Regions from separate parts of the Methylobacterium sp. Leaf113 genome, predicted to be linked through region 2. Evidence: predicted binding sites of a transcription regulator. Region 2 holds the regulator's gene; the other holds the start of a gene.
The links. Region 2 encodes LexA, which represses DNA repair genes until DNA is damaged. Its sites were predicted from a motif close to TGTTCNNNNTGTGTTCNG; they were not measured.
Positions count from the first base shown of each region.

Region 1 (10,730 bases), on a different contig from region 2:
CGTGCGCATGGTCATGCACCGCATGGGAGTGGTCGTGCGCATGGTCATGCCCCGTATGGGAATGGCCGTGATCGTGATCGTGATGGGCATGATCGTGGTGTTCGTGCGCGTGGTGATCATGCGCATGATGATCATGGCCGCACTGGCTGTGGTCGTGGGCAGCGCGCTCGGGCTTGAAGGCGCGGGTCACCTGGGTGGCGGCGCAGCCTTGGCCGCGCACCAGTTCGGCAGCGCTGCGGGGCACGTAGAGCACGTCGGCCGCGATCTCGGCCGGGACATGGCTTCCGCCGAGCTGCCAGGCGAGGCGCAGGAGCCGGGCCGGGTTCTCGGCGCGGACTTCGAGGAGCGGCTCCCCCGCGGCCCGGATGGCGACGAGACGGCCGTCCTCCAGGCGCAGAGCATCGCCGTCCTCGAAGGCGGCCGCCTTGGCCAGCGCGAGGGTAAGGCTCAGGCCACCCTCCGCCGTCAGGCTCTCCGGCGGGGCCTGCCGGGCGGCGTGATCGAGCACGATCGTGTCGACGATCGCATCGGCGCGGACGGCGACCTTGCGGACGATGGCGGTGGCGCGCTGCATGATTTCCTCGCGTCGGAAGGGGTGGCCGGCACCGCCCCGATGGGTCCTGAAGGCCGCATCACTAGAGGGTTTTTTCACCAAACGGAAAGGCGGGCCGGAACCTTAGCCGTACGGGGTGCATTTCTGAGGTGGAATGCTTAAGCTCGGGCGGCACGAACATCACGGCCGAAGGCCGGGTCACGACGCACAAGGGAGTCTCGGAACCATGAAGAAGCTCATCGCTGCCACCTTCGCGGGCGCCCTCGCCCTCTCGCTCGGCGCCTGCAACACGCCGCAGGATCGCGCCCTTGGCGGCGCCGGCCTCGGCGCCCTCGCGGGTGCCGCCATCGGCGGAGCCGCCACCGGCCGCGCCGGTGGTGCGCTCGCGGGTGCGGCCATCGGCGGCGCCGGCGGCGCCATCGTGGGCGCCTCCACGGCTCCCCGCTGCCCCTACGGCACCTACCGCGACGCCTACGGCGACGTGTACTGCCGCTGAGACCCCAAAACCCGTACGGCCCTCAGGCCTGCGCCGGACCGCGAGGCTCCCTCTCCCCCGAGAGGGAGCCTTTTTCATGCGTCTGTCTCATGCCTCTGTCCGGGCCGCCATCCAGGCCAGCATGCCCTCGGCCGCCGCGCGGCCGGAGGCGAAGGCACCCTGGAGCAGGTATCCGCCCGTGGGCGCCTCCCAATCCAGCATCTCGCCGGCCACGAAGGTGCCGGGCCGCCGCGCCAGCATGAAGCGTGCGTCGAGTTCTCGACCATCCACACCGCCTGCCGTCGAGATCGCCCGGTCGAGCCCGCGCGGAGCCAGGAGGCGGATCGGCACCGCCTTGATCAGCGCCGCCAGCGCCTCGGCGGTGACGGGTAGCGGATGGGCGGCCTCGCGCAGGAGGCCGATGCCCACCGGCGGCAGGGCCGCATCCTTCCGCAGGCGGTTGGCGAGCGACAGCCCGGGCTTCGGATCGCGCAGGGATTTCGCCAGGGTGGCCGCAGCGAGATCGGGGCGCAGATCCAGGTGCATTACGGCGTCGCCCCGTTCCGTCGCCGCCCGGAGAATGCGCGAGAGGGCATAAATTGCCCCGCCCTCGATCCCGTCGGCGCTGATCACGGCCTCGCCGCGAACCGAAGTGCCGTCGATCGCGAGAGCGATGCGCTTGAGAGGCGTCCCGGCGAAGCGCTCGGCAAAGACCGGCGTCCAGGGCACGGTGAAGCCGACATTGGCGGGCTTCAGCGGCGCCACCGCGACGCCCTCGCCTTCGAGGAGCGGCACCCAGGTCCCGTCCGAGCCGAGGCGGGGCCAGCTCGCGCCTCCGAGCGCCAGGAGCACCGGGCGGTGGGCGGTCTCGATCCGGCCCTCCGGCGTCTCGAAGACCGGGCCGCCCGAGGCCGCCCAGCCGGTGAACCGGTGGCGGGTCCGAATGCGGACACCCAGGCCTTCGAGGCGTTGCAGCCAGGCGCGCAGCAGGGGCGAAGCCTTGAAGCGCTCCGGAAAGACGCGGCCGCTCGATCCGACGAAGGTCGGCTGGCCGAGGTCGTCGCACCAGCCGCGCAGGGCGTCCGGCGGGAATGCCGTGATGGCCCCGGCCAGGGTGCCGCCCTCCGGGTGGTAGCGCGCCAGGAAGGCCGGCAGCGCTTCGGAATGGGTCAGGTTGAGCCCGCCGCGCCCGGCGATGAGGAACTTGCGGCCGACGCTCGGCATGCGGTCGTACAGGGTCACGGCATGCCCGGCCTGCGCCAGCACCTCCGCTGCCGCAAGACCGGCCGGGCCGCCGCCGATCACGGCAGGGCCACGGGCCTTCGGATCGCAGGGCTGCGGTTCACACGTGTTCGGGCCGCTCCGTTCAATCTCAGTCATGCGTTCTGGGAAGCCGTCGCGCGGCACGCCTGTCAAGCGTAGCCGGTCTTCTCAAACGTAGCCGGTCTTCGCCCTTGATTCGCCATCGGGCGAGTCCCAACTGCGCCTCATCGGCTGCGGGCCCCTCTGGCGGGATGCTGCATGATGCATTCCGTGATGTCGGAGCCGATGCTTTCTCTCCTCAAGAAGCATCGACGGTCCTGCGTCATGGTTGATTTTCTGTATTACGACTGGCTCGGCAAGCCCGTATGGATGTGGCTTGGGTTCCACGCCCTCGTGGCCGGGCTGCTGGCCTTTGATCTCGGGCTCCTGCACCGCGACAAGAACCACGAAATCGGCGTGAAGGAGAGCCTGCTCCTGACGCTGTTCTACTTCACCCTCGGGATGATCTTCGGCGGGTGGGTCTGGTGGTTTCTCGGTCCGCAGGCCGGGCAGGAATACGTGGCCGGCCTCGTGGTCGAGAAGTCGCTGTCGATGGACAACGTCTTCGTGATCGCCGTCATCCTGACCGCGCTCGGCATCCCGCGCGCCGCCCAGCACCGGGTCCTGGTCTGGGGCATCCTGGCGGCCGTGCTGCTGCGCGGGTTGATGATCGGCCTCGGCGCGGCCCTCGTGCACCAGGCTGCCTGGGTGCTGTCGATCTTCGCCGCCTTCCTGATCTTCGCCGGCCTCAAGATGCTGTTCTCGAAGGACGAGGAGCCGGGCGACATCCGCGAGAACCGGGCCGTCCGGTTCCTGCAGCGGGTCCTGCGGATCACGCCCGAGCTGCACGGGCAGCACTTCTTCGTGCGCAAACCCGACCCGAAGACTGGCAAGACAGCCCTCTGGCTGACCCCGCTGGCCCTGGCGCTGATCCTGGTGAACGGCGCCGACGTGATCTTCGCCGTCGACAGCGTGCCGGCGATCTTCGCCATCACCACCGACACCTTCGTGGTCTACACCTCCAACATCTTCGCGATCCTGGGCCTGCGCGCGCTCTACTTCGCGCTTGCCGCGATGGTGGATCGCTTCGCCTATCTCAAGACGGCTTTGGCCTTCATCTTGATCTTCATCGGCGGAAAGATCGTGGTGGCCGATACCTTCGACCTCGTCCACGTGCCGCCGTGGGTCTCGCTCGCGGTGACCATCGTGTTCCTGGTGGCCGGCGTCAGCTACAGCCTCTGGCGCACCCGCGGCACCGTTGCGGAGGATATGCAGGCGCAGGGCGGCGAGGCGGCGCAGCACCGCGCGTGAGCGGCGACCTGTGCCTGGAGTTTCACGCCGGCTCTTCCCTCTCCCCGCAGAGGGGGAGGGTTGCGCATCCGGGTGCGCTACCGCCCCGGTAGGGCCGCGATCAGGTCCCGCAGCGTCGTGATCGTGGAGGCATCCGCCACGCCGTCGACGCGGGCCGGGCGGAAGTGGCGCTGGAACGCCGTCACCACCGCACCCATGCGCGCGTCGAAGGTGGCGCTCACCGGCAGGTCGTAGCCGTAGAGGGCGAACATCGCCTGCAGCGCCTCGATCGGCGGCCCCGCATCCCCCTGCGCGAAGAAGCGTCCGTCGCGGATCGGGGCCGGCGCCACCCAGTGGCCGATGCCGGCGCGGGCCAGGGTCTCCCACGGGAAATGCTCGCCCGGATCTTCCTTGCGCTCGGGCGCGACGTCGGAATGGGCAAGAATCCGGTGCGGGGCGAGGTTCCAGCGCTGGGTGAGATCGCGGCAGAGGGCGATCACCGCCTCGATCTGCGCCGGGGGATAAGCGGGCAGCCCGCCCGCATGGCCTCCGTTGACGATCTCGATGCCGAGCGAGCGCGAATTGATATCCGTGATTCCCCCCCAGGAGCCCTGGCCCGCATGCCAGGCCCGTCGCCCCTCGGGCACCATCTGCACCACGCGGCCGTCCTCCAGCACCACGTAATGGGCCGAGACCTCCGCCACCGGGTTGGCGAGGCGTTGCAGGGCGGCGGCCGCGCTGTCCATGCCGGTGTAGTGCAGGATCAGCAGGTCGATCGGGCCGGCCCGGCGCTCACCGTGGTTCGGCGAAGGGTGGACGCTGGTGGCGATGGGGCTCTCGGGGGTGGGTTTCATGGCAGGCCCCGCTCGGCGGTGATCCGGTCATAGGCGGCATTGATGGCCGCGAGCCGGCGGGTGGCGATGGCCACCGCCTCCGGCGGCAGGCCGCGGGCGATGGCGCGGTCCGGGTGGTTCTCCACCACCAGGGCGCGGTGCGCCGCCTTCAGGGCGGCATCGTCGACGTCGTGATCGAGACCCAGCACCAGGTAGGGGTCGTCGGACAGGCGCACATGCCGGGCGGCGATGCGCCGGAACGCGGCCTCGTCGTAGCCGAAGGTCTCCGCCACCGCGCGCAGGTAGCGCTCCTCCGCCTCGTGGATGGCGCCGTCCGCCTTGGCGATGTGAAACAGGCCGTCGAGCACGTCCTCCAGCAGGGCCGGCTCGTCACGGAAGGTGGTGGCCAGCTGGCGGGCATAGGCCTCGAAGCCGTTCGAAGTCCCCTTGGCGAGATCGAACAGGCGCTGCACGCCGGGCCGGGCCCGCTCGTCCACCTGCACCACCTTGGCGAAGGCCTCGACCTCGGCCGGCGTCACCACGCCGTCGGACTTCGCCATCTTGGCGGCGAGCGCCACCAGGCCCGTGGTGAACACCACGTCGCGGGGCGTGGTGCCGAACAGCGCGCCCTCGCGGTCGACCAGGAAGTGCCCGGCGACCCCGCCGACGAGGCCGCCGAGGGGGCCGCCGATGGCGAGGCCGATTCCGGTGCCGCCGAGCTTGCCCCAGATCCCAAGGCTCATCGGATGGCCTCGCGGGGGCTGGGATGGATGCTGGAACGGGCAAGCGGCATGAGGGGGATCGACAAGGGCAGAATCGATATCGGCGCGAAACGAAGCGCGTCCTTACACCGGACGGCTTCGGTTCGGCGATAGGCGAGAGGCGCCTCAGCGTCGGGCGCAGAGGCCGACGAGACCCTGGCTCTCGCTGGGGCAGGCGGCACTCAAGGTTCCGTCGGCGCCCGCCGTCACGATGGCGCTGCCGCCCTTCAAGCAGAGTGCCGAAGCCAGGATCTCGGTGCCCTCGCAGGTGATCGCGCAGCCCGTCGCCGGGCAGGTGTCCTGGCGCACGACCCGGAACGGGGAAGCGGGTGCGGCGGCCGCGAGGGCGGCCTGACCGGCTTCGCCCTTCGGACCCGCCGGGCCGCGCTCGCCAGCCGATCCCTTCTGGCCCGGTTCGCCCTTCGCGCCCGGTTCGCCCTTCGGACCCGCCTCTCCCTTAAGGCCGGCCTCGCCCTTGGGTCCCGCCTCACCCTTGGGTCCCGCCTCACCCTTGTGACCGGTCTCGCCCTTCGCACCGGTCTCGCCCTTGGCGCCCGGTTCGCCCTTCGGCCCCTGGGGACCGGGCAGTCCGGCGACACCCTGCGGTCCGGCGGGGCCGGTCTCGCCCTTGTCGCCCGTGTCACCCTTCTGCCCCGTCTCGCCCTTCGGGCCGGGCTGGCCGGCCGGGCCGCAATTGGCGATCACCGCCTCGCGCTCGTCCTCGCCCGCCTTCAGGGTAGCGATGCAGTTGGTGGGCACGTAGGGCAGGCGGAACACGAACCGGCCCCGGCTGTCGGCGATGATCGAGATGTCTTCGTCGAGCACCACCACGGTGCCCGGCTTGCGCACGCTGCCGGAGATGCGCAGGTCCCCGTTCTCGAAACGGGCATCGTAGACCTGGATCGGCTGCGACACGGCCTGGGGCCGGCGCGTTCTGGCCGCCTCGCTCCTGGGCTGGGCCGCCGTCTGCGCGGCAGCGGGCAGGCCGCCCGCGACGGTGATCAGGCCCGACAGGATCACGAGGGCACGAGCGAGACGCATGGAGTTCTCCCGGCTGATCCGCGTCTTCTGCGCGGCAGGTGAGGAGTGCTGCCCTGCCCTCGCCACAGGGTCAAGCGTGGCGGATCGGCCGGCCCGGAGACCGCCATCCACAGGCATCCACAGCCGTCCACAGGCCAAGTCCCTGAGCACGAGCGAAATTCTGAATCCCCCCGGAAACCGATTGAGTGCGTTCCTGTTTTGTTCTTAGCGTAGCGGGATGGAACGGAGCCGATGAGACAGAGCCCTGAAGACCCTCCCGACGCGGAGACCGAGACGTCATCGGCGAATGCGCCAGATTCGGACGCCTCGAGCCCGGATGCTTCGGGTCCGGATGTTTTGAGTTCGAGTGTACCCCTGGATCTGGCGCCCCTGGATCTGGCCGCCCTGCGCGCCCTCGTGGCCGATCGCGGGGGTACGTCCGTCCTCCGGGGGGCCTTGCCTCTCGGCATCCACGACGTCGATACACGCCTCGCCCAGGGCGGCCTCGCCCTTGGGCAGTTGCACGAGATCGCCCCGGCGCAGGCGGGCGACGAACCGGCGGCGCTGGGCTTCGCCCTCGCGCTGGTGGCGCGCCACCTCGCCCGGGTGCGCGGCGAGGCCCTGCTGGTGGTGGGCCGGGGGCACCCCCTTCCCTACGGGCATGGGCTGGCCGGGCTCGGCCTCGATCCCGGCCGCCTGCTGCTGTTCGACGTGGCGAGCGACGGCGACGCCTACCGGGCGCTCGAGGAATCCCTGCGCGCGCAGGGGTTGGCGGCGGTGGCGGGCCTCATCGATGCCGCCTTGCCTCTCGCCCAGAGCCGCCGGCTCCATCTCGCGGCGGCCCGCACCGACCTGCTGCTCCTCGTGCTGAGGCCACCGGAGGCGGACAGCCCCAACGTGGCGGCGACGCGCTGGCGGGTCGCCGCCGGCAAGGCCCTGCGCGACCGCTTCGGCTGCATCGAGCGGCCGTGCTGGCAGGTGACGCTCGACCGGAGCCGCAACGGACGGACCGGACATTGGCTTCTGGAGTGGGATCATGCCGCGCATCGTTTCGGTCTGGCTGGAGCATTGGCCGATCACGCGGCTGAGGCGGGCCCAGGCGGCATCCTCGGCGAACGACGCGCCCAGCGCTCGGGCTGATGGCGGCCCAAATGAAGGTGGCCCTGGCGAAGGCGGGACCGGCGAAGGCGGCCCGATGGTCGTGGCCGCCATGGAGGCCAACGGCTTGCGCCTGGTGGCGGTGGACGCGGCCGCCCGCGCGCTCGGCCTCGCGCCCGGCGAAACCCTGGCCCGGGCCCGCGCCCGGATCGGGACGCCGGTCGCCGTCCATCCGGCCGATCCGGAGGCCGATGCCGCCGCGCTGCACCGCCTGTGCCTCTGGGCCAAGCGCTACACGCCCGTCGTCGCCCCCTACGGCCCGGCGGAGGGCGGCGACGGGTTCTTCCTCGACATCGCGGGGGCGAGCCACCTGTTCGGCGGCGAAGCCGCGCTGATGGACGACCTCGCCCGGCGTTTGTCGACGCGCGACATCGCGGCCCGCATCGCGCTCGCCGATACGCCGGCCTGCGCCTTCGCCCTGGCGCGCCATGGCGGAGGCGGATTCGTGGCTCCGGGCTGCAACGCGGAGGCCCTGCACGCCCTGCCCGTCTCGGCCCTGCGCCTCGATGCGGCCATGGCGCAGGCGTTGGCCCGCCTCGGCCTGCGCCGGATCGGCGACCTCGCCACGGCGCCCCGGGCACCGCTGGCCCGACGCTTCGGCGAAACCCTGCTGCTGCGCCTCGATCAGGCCCTCGGACACCGGCCCGACCCCCTGGTCACCGCCGAGGACCCCCGGGAATTCCAGGCGGTGCGCGGCTTCCTCGAACCGATCGGGCAGCCGGAGACCATCGTGGCCACCGCCATGGGTCTGATGGAGCGCATCGGGGCCCGGCTGGAGGCGGCCGGCCTCGGTGCCCGGGCCGTGCGCCTGACCCTGACCCGCGTCGATGGAATCCTGCGCACCCTCGATCTCGGCCTGAGCCTGCCGACACGCTGCCCGAGCCAGATCGGACGCCTGCTCGCCCTGCGCCTCGACCGCCTCGGCCCGGCCCTCGATGCCGGGTTCGGCTTCGAGACCGTCAGTCTCGACGTCACCGCCACGGGCACGATCACGGCACGCCAGGCGACGCTGATGGAGGCCTCCGGCGGGTGTGAAGGCGCCGAGCATCTGGGCGATGCCCTGCGCCAGCGCCTCGGCCGGCGGATGATGCGGCTCGGGTTTCGCCAGACCCATCTGCCCGAGCAGGCCGAGGCCGCGGAGCCGTGGCGCGCCAGCCTCCCCGCGCAGGCGGACCGGCCCGATCCGGGAGCCCGCGCGCGCCTGCCGCCGCGCCCGCTGGTGCTGCTCAGCCGGGGCGAGGCGGCCGAGGACGTCATCGCGCTGGCTCCCGACGGGCCGCCGCACCGCTTCCGCTGGCGCCGCCGGGTCCATCGCATCGCCCATGCGGACGGCCCGGAGCGCATCGCCGACGAGTGGTGGCATGCCCCCGGCCCGACGCGCGATTACTACGTGGTGGAGGACGAGGCCGGCCGCCGCCTCTGGGTCTATCGCGAAGAAGTTCCGGCGATACCGGCGCCGGCGCGCTGGTTCGTGCACGGGCTGTTCGCCTGAGATGACAGATGGCGGAGAAGCCCCGTGATGCAATTACAGACTGCATGACGGGCGCGGGCGATGATTCTCCCGACGATCGGAATCGGGAGCCGCTGGAATGACCCTCACCACCTTGGGGCGAATCGGAACCCGCTGCATCGCTTACGCGATGCTGATGGCCGCCTCCGGTCCGCCCTCCGACGCGGCTCCAGCCGATCGCGACCGGGCAGCCTTCATCAAAGCCCGTCGCTGCGCCGTCATCGAGCGGGTGCGCAGTATCCACCGGCTTGGCCCGCGCTCAACCTCTCGGGATCGGTTCCTCGTCGTCAGCGATGCCCGAGTGGACCAGAGCTACGTGCAATGCATGTTCTTCAATGCATGTTCTTCGATGAGGACACGAAGATGTTCTGCGAAGCTTCGTCCGGTGCTTATGGCCCTCAATCAGCGACACTGCGCTTCGAGCTCTCGCACGCTTCGGACGCGGCTCTGCGGCAGTTGGGATTTACCCAAACCGATCAGACGAAAAACCACACCCGGGAGATCACGCTCGGGACACCACCGGACTATGACATCGCAGCCAAGCTCATGCTCGGTGCGCTTTACGATGCCTACGGCGTAGGGATGGAGACCCAGCTCGCGTTCAAGGCACCGATGGCGATCCTTCCTTTTCGTGCCTGCCCCGGACCCGTCAGACGCCCCTGACCGATCCGGGGAGGAAGGGACTACTCCGCCGCGTCGACGTAGAGCTTGCCGCCCTCGGCCTGGAACTCGGCCGACTTCGCCGCCATGCCCGCCTCGCGCTCGGCCTGGCTCATGGCCGTCGCCTCGCCCAGAACCTGGCCGGCCGCCTCCATCGCCAGCACCTCGGCGCGCAGGTCCTGCGTGATCTTCATCGAGCAGAACTTCGGACCGCACATCGAGCAGAAATGCGCGACCTTGTGGGCGTCCTTCGGCAGGGTCTCGTCGTGATAGGCGCGGGCGGTGTCGGGATCGAGGGAGAGGTTGAACTGGTCCTCCCAGCGGAAGTCGAACCGGGCGCGCGAGAGAGCGTCGTCGCGCAGCTGCGCCGCCGGGTGGCCCTTGGCGAGGTCTGCCGCATGGGCCGCGATCTTGTAGGTGATCACGCCTTCCTTGACGTCGTCGCGGTTGGGCAGGCCGAGATGCTCCTTCGGGGTGACGTAGCAGAGCATGGCGCAGCCGAACCAGCCGATCATGGCGGCGCCGATGCCCGACGTGATGTGGTCGTAGCCGGGGGCGATGTCGGTGGTCAGCGGGCCGAGGGTGTAGAACGGCGCCTCGCCGCACTCCACCAGCTGCTTTTCCATGTTCACCTTGATCTTGTGCATCGGCACGTGGCCGGGGCCCTCGATCATGGTCTGGCAGCCCTTGTCCCAGGCGATCTTGGTGAGTTCGCCCAGAGTCTCGAGTTCGGCGAACTGCGCCGCGTCGTTGGCATCCGCGATGGAGCCGGGGCGCAGGCCGTCGCCCAGCGAGAACGAGACGTCGTAGGCCCGCATGATGTCGCAGATCTCGTCGAAGCGCTCGTAGAGGAACGATTCGCGGTGCCTGGCAAGGCACCAACGCGCCATGATCGAGCCGCCGCGGCTGACAATGCCGGTGACCCGGCGCGCGGTGAGGGGCACGTGCGCGAGGCGGACGCCCGCATGGATGGTGAAGTAGTCGATGCCCTGCTCGGCCTGCTCGATGAGGGTGTCCTTGAAGACTTCCCAGTCGAGCTTCAGCGGATCGCCGCCGACCTTCTCCAGAGCCTGGTAGATCGGCACCGTGCCGATCGGAACCGGCGAGTTGCGCACGATCCACGAACGGATGTTGTGGATGTTGCGCCCGGTGGAGAGGTCCATCACCG
Region 1 covers NZ_LMNJ01000006.1:113,410-124,139, reverse strand. The annotation lists gene ASF60_RS06630 (urease accessory protein UreE) at 1-574, opposite strand, end outside; gene ASF60_RS06625 (hypothetical protein) at 780-1,049, shown strand; gene ASF60_RS06620 (NAD(P)/FAD-dependent oxidoreductase) at 1,137-2,408, opposite strand; gene ASF60_RS06615 (TerC family protein) at 2,616-3,641, shown strand; gene ASF60_RS06610 (N-acetylmuramoyl-L-alanine amidase) at 3,719-4,474, opposite strand; gene ASF60_RS06605 (TerB family tellurite resistance protein) at 4,471-5,196, opposite strand; gene ASF60_RS06600 (collagen-like protein) at 5,341-6,255, opposite strand; gene ASF60_RS06595 (ImuA family protein) at 6,592-7,374, shown strand; gene ASF60_RS06590 (Y-family DNA polymerase) at 7,430-8,884, shown strand; gene ASF60_RS06585 (TY-Chap domain-containing protein) at 9,242-9,565, shown strand; gene thiC (phosphomethylpyrimidine synthase ThiC) at 9,586-10,730, opposite strand, start outside.
Region 1: the regulator LexA is predicted to act here: its motif matches at 6,444-6,461, upstream of ASF60_RS06595 (ImuA family protein).

Region 2 (10,730 bases):
ACGTGCGCTTTCGCGACAACCAGCAGCTGATGAACATCTGTCAGCGGATCGTGAGTCAGGTCGGCCGCCGCGTCGACGAAGCCTCCCCAATCTGCGACGCGCGCCTCCCCGACGGGTCGCGCGTCAACATCATCGCGCCGCCGCTCGCCATCGACGGGCCGGTGCTGACGATCCGAAAGTTCAAGAAGGACAAGCTGACCCTCGATCAGCTCGTCTCCTTCGGGGCGATCTCGCCCGAGGGCGCCCGCATCCTGCAGATCATCGGGCGCGTCCGCTGCAACGTCGTGATCTCGGGCGGTACCGGCTCGGGCAAGACCACGCTGCTGAACTGCCTGACCCGCTACATCGACGCCGATGAGCGCATCATCACCTGTGAGGACGCGGCGGAGCTGCAATTGCAGCAGGCCCACGTCGTCCGCCTGGAAACCCGGCCGCCCAACATGGAGGGGTCGGGTCAGGTCACCATGCGCGATCTGGTCAAGAACTGCCTGCGCATGCGCCCCGAGCGGATCATCGTCGGCGAGGTCCGCGGACCGGAGGCCTTCGACCTCCTCCAGGCCATGAATACCGGCCATGACGGCTCGATGGGCACCCTGCACGCCAACTCGCCGCGCGAGGCCCTGGCGCGCATCGAATCGATGATCACCATGGGCGGGTTCAGCCTGCCGTCGCGAACTCTGCGCGAGATGATCTGCGGGTCCATCGACGTGATCGTGCAGGCGACGCGCCTGCGGGACGGCTCACGCCGGATCACCCACATCACCGAGGTGTTGGGCCTGGAGGGTGACGTCATCATCACCCAGGACCTCTTCCTCTACGACGTGCTGGGCGAGGACGCGAACGGCAAGCTGATCGGCCGCCATCGCTCCACCGGCATCGGCCGCCCGCGCTTCTGGGAGCGCGCGCGCTATTACGGTGAGGACGAGGCGCTGGCGGCCGCGCTGGACGCGGCCGGAGAGGACGGGAGCGGATCGTGAACGCCAGCGGCCTCGTCCTCGCCTCCGGTCTCCTGGCCCTGACGGCCGGCGGACTGGCCTATGTCTTCGTGTCCCCCTACCTCTCGGGCGAGCGGCGCTCCGCCGAGCGGCGCCGGACCGTGAGCGTCGTCGCGGCCCCGGGCGCCCGTGCGGCGACGGTCAGCCGGCGGGATCAGGTCGCGAAGAGCCTGAAGGAGGTCGAGGCCAAGCGCGAGGGCACCAAGGTGACCCTGGAGCTGAAGATCGCCCGCGCGGGCCTGTCCTGGTCCCGCAACCAGTATTACCTGATCTCGGCCGGGATCGCGCTCGTCTTCGGCGCGACCATCTTCATCACGACCGGCAACCCCCTGGCCGGTCTCGGCGCCGTGTTCGCCGGTGGCTTCGGTCTGCCGCTCTGGCTTCTGACCTTTCTGCGCAAGCGCCGGATCGCCGCCTTCATCAAGGAACTTCCGACCGCGATCGACATCATCACCCGCGGCGTGCGCGCCGGCATCCCGGTGGGCGACTGCTTCCGGATCATCTCGCGCGAGGCCGAGGAACCGATCCGCAGCGAGTTCCGGCAGGTGGTGGAATCCCAGACCCTCGGGGTTTCGCTCGGGGAGGCCCTCCTGAAGATGTATGAGCGCGTGCCGGTCTCCGACGTGAACTTCTTCGCGATCGTGATCAGCATCCAGGCCAAGTCCGGCGGCAACCTCTCGGAGGCCCTGGCCAACCTGTCCCGCGTCCTGCGCGAGCGGAAGAAGATGGCCGGCAAGATCCAGGCGATGAGCATGGAGGCCAAGGCCTCCGGCGGCATCATCGCGGCCCTCCCCTTCATCGTGGCCACCCTGACCTACCTGTCGAGCCCGGACTACATCTCGCTGCTGTGGCGGACCGATATCGGCAAGCTCGCGCTGGTGGGCTCCGCGATCTGGATGTCGATCGGGGTCTTCACGATGAAGAAGATGATCAACTTCGACGTCTGATGAGGCCGCCGACCCGCTCTCTCCGCCGTCCGCGCTCCACGCGCGGGCTCCCCGCTCACCCCCATCCGCGCCCGGCGGGATCGTACGGAGACACCGCATGCTGGACCTGATCGCCGCCAAGGTCACCGAGCCGCGCTTCCTCGGCACGGTCCTGGCCGGCGTCGCCGCCGCGGCGACCGCCTTCGCGCTGCTCCAGCCGATGATCGAGCCCGACCGCCTGGGCAAGCGCATGAAGCTGATCGGCGAGGAGCGGGAGGAGATTCGCCGCCGCGAACGCGAGCGGATGTCCTCGAAGGTCACCCTGCGGGTCGCGCCCAAAGCCTACATGAAGCGGGTGGTGGAGCGGTTCAGCCTCGATCGCTGGCTCGGGACCGAGACGGCCCGCAAGCAGCTGATGATGGCGGGCTACCGCTCGCCGGGCGCCGAAACCGCCTTCCTGTTCTTCCGCCTCGTGACGCCGGTCGTTCTGGCGGTGGTGGCGATCTTCTACCTGTTTGTGCTCGGGGTTCTGGACCAGCCCTTCGCGATCCGGGCGATGATCGTGATCGCGGTCCTTCTCTTCGGGATCAAGGCGCCGGAACTCTACCTTCACAACGCGTCGAGCAAGCGCCAGACGGAAATTCGCTCGGCCTGGCCGGATGCGCTCGACCTCACGTTGATCTGCGTCGAATCCGGCATGTCGGTGGAGCACGCCTTTCGCCGCGTCAGCGCCGAGGTCTCCGGGCAGTCCATCGTTCTGGCCGAGGAACTCGCGGTGCTGACCGCCGAGCTGTCCTACCTTCCGGACCGGCGCATGGCCTTCGAGAACCTCGCCAGCCGCATCGGCCTCGACCAGATCAAGGCGGTCACGACGGCGCTGATCCAGGCCGAGCGCTACGGCACCCCGGTCGGCCAGGCCCTGCGCGTGCTGTCGCAGGAAAGCCGGGACATGCGCATGAACGAGGCCGAGAAGAAGGCGGCGGCCCTGCCGCCGAAGCTGACCGTGCCGATGATCCTGTTCTTCCTGCCCGTGCTCTTCGTCGTCATCCTGACGCCCGCCATGATCCAGGTCTTTCGCTGACCCACGCCGGAGCCCGATCCGACCCGTGCGCGGCCGTGACCCGGCATTCCCCGCTCACGGTGGCGGGTCAAACCCCTGAGGAGCCCCGACCGGGCGAGCGGTGCGGCGGCAGCCCGGGCGCGTCGAGGATTTTCGTGGCGCCGAATTCCTGCCATGCGGGTGCGATGCTCAGTCCAGCCACTCCGCACGCCCCGCGCCCCGACACCCCCATGAACGACCTGACTTACGCGATCGGCGACATTCACGGATGCGCCGATGCCCTGATGCGGCTGCTCGAACGGATCAACGCCCATCGGGGCGACCGCAGCGCCCGCATCGTCTGCCTCGGCGACTACGTCGATCGCGGCCCCGACAGCGCACGGGTCGTCGCGATGCTGAGCCACCTGCAGGCCTCGGCACCGAACGCCGTCGTCTGCCTCATGGGAAACCACGAGCGGATGATGATCGATGCGTATCGCGATGCGGCGGACGCGGCGGTCTGGCTCGCCAATGGCGGCGATGCCACGCTCCGCTCGTTCGGCGTCACGGAGCCGGACGCGCTTCCGTCGGAGGTGGTGCGCTGGATGGCGTCGCTCCCCACCTTCCACGAGGATGCCCTGCGCTACTACGTTCACGCCGGCTTCCGTCCGGGGCGCACCGGACCGGATCCCGATGTCGCCAACCACCTCTGGATTCGCCAGCCCTTTCTTGGCGCCGGTTTCGACTTCGGCAAGCACGTGGTCCATGGGCATACGCCGCAGCGGACCGGAATTCCCGATCAGAAGCGCTACCGGACCAATCTCGACACCGCCTGCGTCTATGGCCGGCAGCTCACGGCCGGCATCTTCGACCAAGGGCAGGCCGGCCCGATCGGGTTTCTCCACGTCGATCGCGACGGATCGGCTTGAGGTGACTGCGCCCGCGCTCCGCTTGCCCCGGCCTGAAGGCCGCGACGAGGCGAGGAACGAAGAGCGAGGCTCATTCGAGGCGGCCCGATGCAGGCCGCCGCGACATCGGATCAGGCGAACAGGAAGTCGTTCAGCGTCAGCAACGGGCCCAGGGCTCCACCCGCGCTGACCTGAAGCTGCCCCTGGGACCCGCCCGCGGCGTCGTGAACCTCGTAGACGCGCGCGTTGCCGGACGTTCCGATGAGGTCCAGGGTCGAGGCGACGGCGAACCCGCTGAACTGGATCACATCGCCGCCCGATTGCCCCGCGCCCTGGAAATCGACGATCAGGTCGCGAATGCCCTTCGTCTCCAGATCGCCGAAGGTGATGACGAAGGTGTCATCCCCGGCTCCGCCGGCAACCCGGTCGCCGCCGCGACCGCCCATGATGAGATCGGCGCCGGCGCCACCGTTCAGGATGTCGGTGCCGTCGCCACCTTCCAGGACGTCATCCCCCGCGTCGCCACGCAGGTTGTCGTCGCCGAGACCGGCATAGAGGCGATCGGCGCCGGTGCCGCCCTCGAGCAGGTCATCGCCCTCGCCGCCATCGAGCCCGTCGGCGCCCGCACCCCCGAGAAGGGTGTCGTTGCCGACGCCGCCATAGAGCCAATCCTTGCCGGCCCCACCGTCGATGTGATCGTCGCCCCGTCCGCCCTCGACGTAATCGTCGCCGCCGAAGGCCGAGAAGGTGTCGGATTTGCTGCCGAGCCAGATCTGGTCCTTGCGATCCGTTGCGATCGGAAGGCCCTTGTCCTGAAGGAGAGCGAGATCGAGATCCGAGATCTGCGGGCGCCATCCCCAGGGCGAATAGGGGTCCATCAGATCTTCGACGCCCGAGACATGCGCCCGCGCATCGTCGAGCTTGGCAGGGCCACCCAGGACCGTGGTTGTATTCTCGTCGTAATACACCATCGATCCGTTTTCATACCAGGCCGGCTGGAAATCGATGAACCCGATGGCATGGGCGATCTCATGCTGGAACAGCCCGAACGCGTCGATCTTGTTGGACGGGACACCGGCTTGTCCCTGCGGATCGAAGAAGAGATCGCCGAGCTTGTCCTGGCCCAGGGTGACCTTGCCGTCCGCCTCGCCTCCATTGCCATCCCAACCCTCGCGCGCTTCGAGGATCGGGGCGAAGGTCCATCCCTGGCCGTCCCAGGCATAGCTGGGACCGGCATTGGCCAGGACATTTCCGCCGGCGAAATTGCCCATCGCGATGGCGATCTCGATTACGGCGTCGCCCTGGATGTGTTTCGCCCAGCCATCCGCCGCGCCTTGCGCCGTCGCCAGGATGAGGTCTGCTTGGCCGCCAGCGGCATTGCGGGAACTTTCACTGTCCCAATACGCAATGATTTTCGACATTTTTGCTTGGCCTTGTCGTTGTTCTGGCGTTTTTCTATAAGGGTAATCTCTATCTATAGGCAGTAAAGGACACAACGACGGGGTTTTCTCTTGGTTAAGGAGAGATGAGAGGCAAGGCTTGCAGTGTATGATGCTTCGTAACGCGAACCGTCCATCGCATCGCGCCGTGCCTTTGCGGAATGCGGAGAACGGCCGATCCGGGTGCGACAGAGTCGAGAAACGCGCGCCTTCCCGGTTCGCGCCTTCCCGGTTCGCGCCTTCCCGGTTCGCGCCTTCCCGGTTCGCGCCTTCCCGGTTCGCGCCTTCCCGGTTCGCGCCTTCCCGGTTCATGCCTTCCCGGTTCATGCCTTCCCGATTCATGCCTGCCCGACGCGCACGAAACCTGAGCGCCCTCGATCGCGGGGCAAGGTCTGCGCTCTGGCGGCCTTTCCGCCCGATCCGGATATTGCCAGAGTTGCGTCCGGGTGCTCTGGTGACCGGTGACCGGACCAACCCGACCGGCCCTGAATTGGGATCGGACGCGCGCCACCGCGCACGAATGTCGCCTTTTTTAAGGAACTCTTGCAGAACACTTGCGGAACGTTTAACGTGTTCGTGGTTTGTTTCTGTGGTCGTCCGCCGCAGCCAATGTCTCCAACGAAGAGTGTTCCGCATGTTGACGCGTAAGCAACTGGATTTGCTCCAGTTCATCCAGCTTCGGATGCGCGAGAGCGGCGTTCCCCCGTCCTTCGACGAAATGAAGGACGCCCTCGATCTGAAGTCGAAATCGGGCATCCACCGCCTGATCACGGCCTTGGAGGAGCGGGGCTTTCTGCGGCGTCTGCCGAACCGGGCCCGCGCCATCGAGGTGATCCGGATGCCCGAGAGCCTCGGCGGTCAATCCGCCTCGGCGCGGACCGCGCCTGCGGCGGAAGTCCGTCGCTTCACCCCGAGCGTGGTCGAGGGCGGCAAGGGCAAGGGCGTGCCGGCCGGCGCCTCCATCTCACGCCTGCCGACCACCCAGGCGACCGACGAGAGCGGCCGGGCCGTAACGATCCCGGTGATGGGGCGGATCGCGGCCGGTACGCCGATCTCGGCCATCCAGGAGCAGAGCCATTCGGTGACGATGTCGCCGGACTTTCTCGCGGGTGGCGAGCACTATGCCCTGGAGGTGCGCGGCGATTCGATGATCGAGGCCGGCATTCTCGACGGCGATCTCGTGGTGATCCGCAAGCAGGACACGGCGAATACCGGGGACATCATCGTGGCCCTGATCGATGACGAGGAAGCGACCCTCAAGCGCCTGCGCCGACGGGGATCGTCCATCGCTCTCGAGGCCGCCAATCCGGCTTACGAGACCCGCGTGCTCGGCCCTGATCGGGTGCAGATCCAGGGGCGCCTCGTCAGTCTCGTGCGTCGTTACTGAGGCTCTTCGCCGGTCCCTTCGCCAATTCCTTCGCCCGGCCCTTCGCCGGGCGAACCTGGTGCGTCCTTTGCTCGCCCGATCGGCGCTGCCGGCACGATGTCCGGTGCGGCACGCGCCGGTGCGTCCGTGTTGGCAGGTGCCACGGGTCGCCAGGGAACGGCTTCTCCCGGGCGCCGGGTCGTAACGACGCGGGCGCCCTCGCGCGTGAGGCGCAAGGCCGCCGCGCCGTGTGCCGCCAGGAAGGTCCGGTCGAGGACGAACGCCGCGGCGCAGCCCGGCGGGGCCGATTGGCGGCTGATCAGGATATCGGCCCGGGCGCAATCCTCCGGGAAGGCGCGCTTGTCGGTGACGAGGGCGACCCTGCGCCCATCCGGCAGGGTCAGGGTACAGCCGAGGCCATCGCACCGGGCGTCCGGAAAGGCCGGGACGGCGCCGGCCTTCCGGGCATCGCCATCCGCTTTCAGCCATTGTTCGAGCACGAAGGCCGGCGGACGCCCCAGAGTGGCGAGGTGTCCGCTGCGATCCCGGATCGCCGCCCCGGTGCCTTCCCGATCGACGTAGATGTCGAAGGGATCGGGCGACGCCGCGAAGGCGATGCCGATCGCTGCCGGGATCAACCCGAGCCAACGCAGGGACGAAGCCGGAAGGGTGAGCAGGAGGAGGCCGGCCGCCAGCAGCCCCAACGCCCCCGCCCCGAAGGCCGGCACCACCACGACGGCGTGTCCGAAGCCCGCGATCCAGGTCGAGATCGACAGCATTCCGCGCACCGCCAGACCCATCGCCCACCACACCGGCTGATCCAGGGCGAACGGATAGGCGAGGATGCCGAGCACCGCCGCGGGCATCACCGCCAGGGAGACCAGCGGGAGGGTGAGCGCATTGCCGACGAGGCCGAAGGGCTGCACCGTCTGGAAATGATAGGTCGCGAAGGGCGCGGTGGCGATCTGCGCCACGAGGGTCGTGGCCAGCGTTCCGACGATCGCGGCGATCAGGAACGCGACGGCGCGGGTGACGGGACCGGCGCCCTCGCGCCGGCCGCCCTGTCCGGCGATCAGCGGTGCGCAGGCGATGAGCCCGGCAACGGCGCCGAAGGACATCTGGAAGCTGGGGCCGAGGAGCCCGTCCGGTTCCCGCGCCAGGGCGATCAGCGCGGCGAGCGCGAGGTTGCGCATGCTGAGGGCCGGCCGATCGACCAGAATCGCGCCGAGCATCACCAGGGTCATGATCAGCGAGCGTTCGGCCGCGATGTCCCACCCGGAGAACACGCAATAGGCGGTGACCCCCACCATGGCGATGCCGGCGGCGATCTTCTTGATGGGCCAGTGCAGGGCGGTGAACGGCACGATCGCCAGCCCGGCCCGCACCAGCCAGAACACCACGCCGGCGGCCAGCACCATGTGGAGCCCGGAGATCGACACAACATGGTTGCGAGTTGGCCGGCAAACCATGAGGCCTGCGGGCGACCAAAAGCCTGGACCCAGCTCGATGGCAAGCCCGGCGGGCAGGCACGTCCCATGCGAACAGGCCAATGCGACCGTCTTGCGAGGGGCAAGCGACATGGCGGTCGCCCAACCCTCCGCATCGGAGCGGCGGGCAGGCCCCCCGGGGTCTCCCGAGTGCCATCCCACATCCAGGAACAGCTACGGCAATCCCTACCGGGTGGGGACGAGCCCTACCGCCTCCACGACATCCGTCGCGCAGGGTGTGCCCGAGCTAGGCCCTCCCGTCGCGCCAATGGGGTTAGATGCCTACCCGCTGGCGATGGTTAACAGATTCCTTCCGACCCGGTAGCGATAGCAGGTAGCGCTACCCGCTATCGCTACAGGGTCGGAGTCGCATTCCCTGGCCGGAGAATGCTCTTCAGCCCCAGCGCGCGCATCGGAATTCCAGCGGGCCAGGGCCCCCATGCTGACACCTCGAAAACGTTGCGCCCACGGATGCCGTCGCGCCTGTGGACGCCGAAATTCGCGTGCTTGCCCGATGCCGACCGAGCTGCGATCCATCGCTCATCGAGGAGAACCGACGATGAAAACCGAGACGCCGCACCTTTACCGTTAATCACGGAGTGCCGTGTCGCGTGCCGTGCCTCCGTACCGCCGGAGGCGATCATGCCGAGAACGTTCTTCACTGCGGACGGCCACGTCGGACACAAGGGTATTCTCTCCCCGAGGTTCGCAAACCGGCGCCCGTTTTCCTCCATCGAGGAGCATGACGAGGCAATCGTCGCGGCCTGGAACGCCGTGGTGCGCCCGGATGACATCGTCTGGCACCTCGGCGATTTCGCCTACAAGTGCAGTCTCGACCATGCCGCCGGCATCTTCGCTCGCCTCAAGGGAAGAAAGTACCTCTGCAGGGGCAACCACGACCACGGCCTCGGTGACCGCCTCGAATGGGCCGGCCCCGTCGTCGACGTCCAGAGGATCTTCGTCCAGGATCCGGGCATGCCGAAGCGCGTCGCCCTTTGGGCAAGCCACTATGCGCACGTGACGTGGCCCCATGCATGGCACGGCGACCTGCACGTCTACGGGCACTCCCACGGCGGCATTCCGGCCACCCGGACGAGCCTCGACGTCGGCGTCGATTGCTGGGATTGGCGGCCGGTCACGCTGGGCCGGATCATGGCGAGGATGGCGGCGTCCCCTGCCATCGCCCCGCCATGCTGACGATGGGTCGGTGCCCACTCCGGTCGGGTCACGAAGGTCATTTGACGAACCCTATGTCGACCGCCACGGCCTTCAGGCGCTCAGGCTCGCGCTCCTTGCGCTCGGAGTACCGGTCGACGAGATGGTCGGCTCGCTCCCGGGTCAGGAGCGTGAACCTCACCAGCTCCTCGCAGACGTCGACGACCCGGTCGTAGAGCGGCCCCGGCTTCATCCGGCCGGCGTCGTCGAACTCCTTGTAGGCCATCGGCACCGAGGATTGGTTCGGGATGGTGATCATCCGCATCCAGCGCCCAAGCACGCGCAGGCCGTTGACCGCGTTGAATGACTGGGAGCCGCCGGAGACCTGCATCACGGCCAGGGTCCGCCCCTGCGTCGGGCGCACCGACCCTTCCGACAGGGGGAGCCAGTCGATCTGGCTCTTGATCACCCCGGTCATAGCGCCGTGGCGTTCGGGGCTGACCCAGACGTGCCCCTCCGACCAGATCGAGAGGTTCCGGAGTTCCTGGACCTTCGGGTGATCGGCCGTGGCGTCGTCTGGCAACGGCAGCCCGTGCGCGTCGTAGATCCGCACCTCGCCGCCCATCGCCTCTAGAAGGCGTGCCGCCTCGTACGCGAGGAAGCGGCTGAAGGAACGCTCCCGGAGCGAGCCGTACAGGATCAGGAAGCGTGGGGAGTGGGTGAACGGTGCCTGCACCTGCAGGTCGGTCGCCGTCGGCACCACGAAGTGCCCCTCGCTGAGGTTGGGCAATCCATCGGCGAAAGGCTGTTGGGGCTTGTCCAAGACGCTTCGTTCCTCTACGTTTCAATGATGATTGAGATATTGACATCATGATGGACGAACGGCAAGCCGTGGCTGCCTTTGCAGCCCTTGGCCAGGAGCACCGCCTGCGCATCGTGCGCCAACTCGTGACCGCCGGCCCCGAAGGGATGGCGGCCGGCATGCTGGCCGAGGCGGTCGGCGTGTCAGGGACCAACCTGTCGTTCCACCTCAAGGAGCTCTCGCATTCCGGGCTGATCACCTCCCGGCGAGAGGGCCGGTCGATCATCTACAGCGCCGCCTACCCGGACCTGTCGGACCTGATCCAGTTCCTGATGCGCGATTGCTGCCAGGGCCGACCCGAGGTCTGCGCCCCCGCCGTCGCGGCCCTGTCCGCCTGTTGCCTACCCACGGGAAACACCAGCCATGCCTGACCGCGTCTACAACGTCCTGTTCCTCTGCACCGGCAACTCGGCCCGCTCGATCCTCGCCGAGGCGATGCTGGCCAAGGACGGCCACGGACGCTTCCGGGCGTTCTCGGCCGGCAGCCAGCCCAAGCCCGACGTCAACCCGATGGCGATCCAAGTTCTGGGCGAGTCCGAGTACCCTACCGAGG
Region 2 covers NZ_LMNJ01000023.1:57,855-68,584, forward strand. The annotation lists gene ASF60_RS14255 (CpaF family protein) at 1-977, shown strand, start outside; gene ASF60_RS14260 (type II secretion system F family protein) at 974-1,942, shown strand; gene ASF60_RS14265 (type II secretion system F family protein) at 2,040-3,002, shown strand; gene ASF60_RS14270 (metallophosphoesterase family protein) at 3,212-3,889, shown strand; gene ASF60_RS14275 (calcium-binding protein) at 4,000-5,634, opposite strand; gene lexA (transcriptional repressor LexA) at 5,942-6,694, shown strand; partial or broken gene ASF60_RS14285 (ComEC/Rec2 family competence protein) at 6,688-8,118, opposite strand; gene ASF60_RS14290 (metallophosphoesterase) at 8,803-9,357, shown strand; gene arsH (arsenical resistance protein ArsH) at 9,395-10,138, opposite strand; gene ASF60_RS14300 (ArsR/SmtB family transcription factor) at 10,189-10,548, shown strand; gene ASF60_RS14305 (arsenate reductase ArsC) at 10,541-10,730, shown strand, end outside.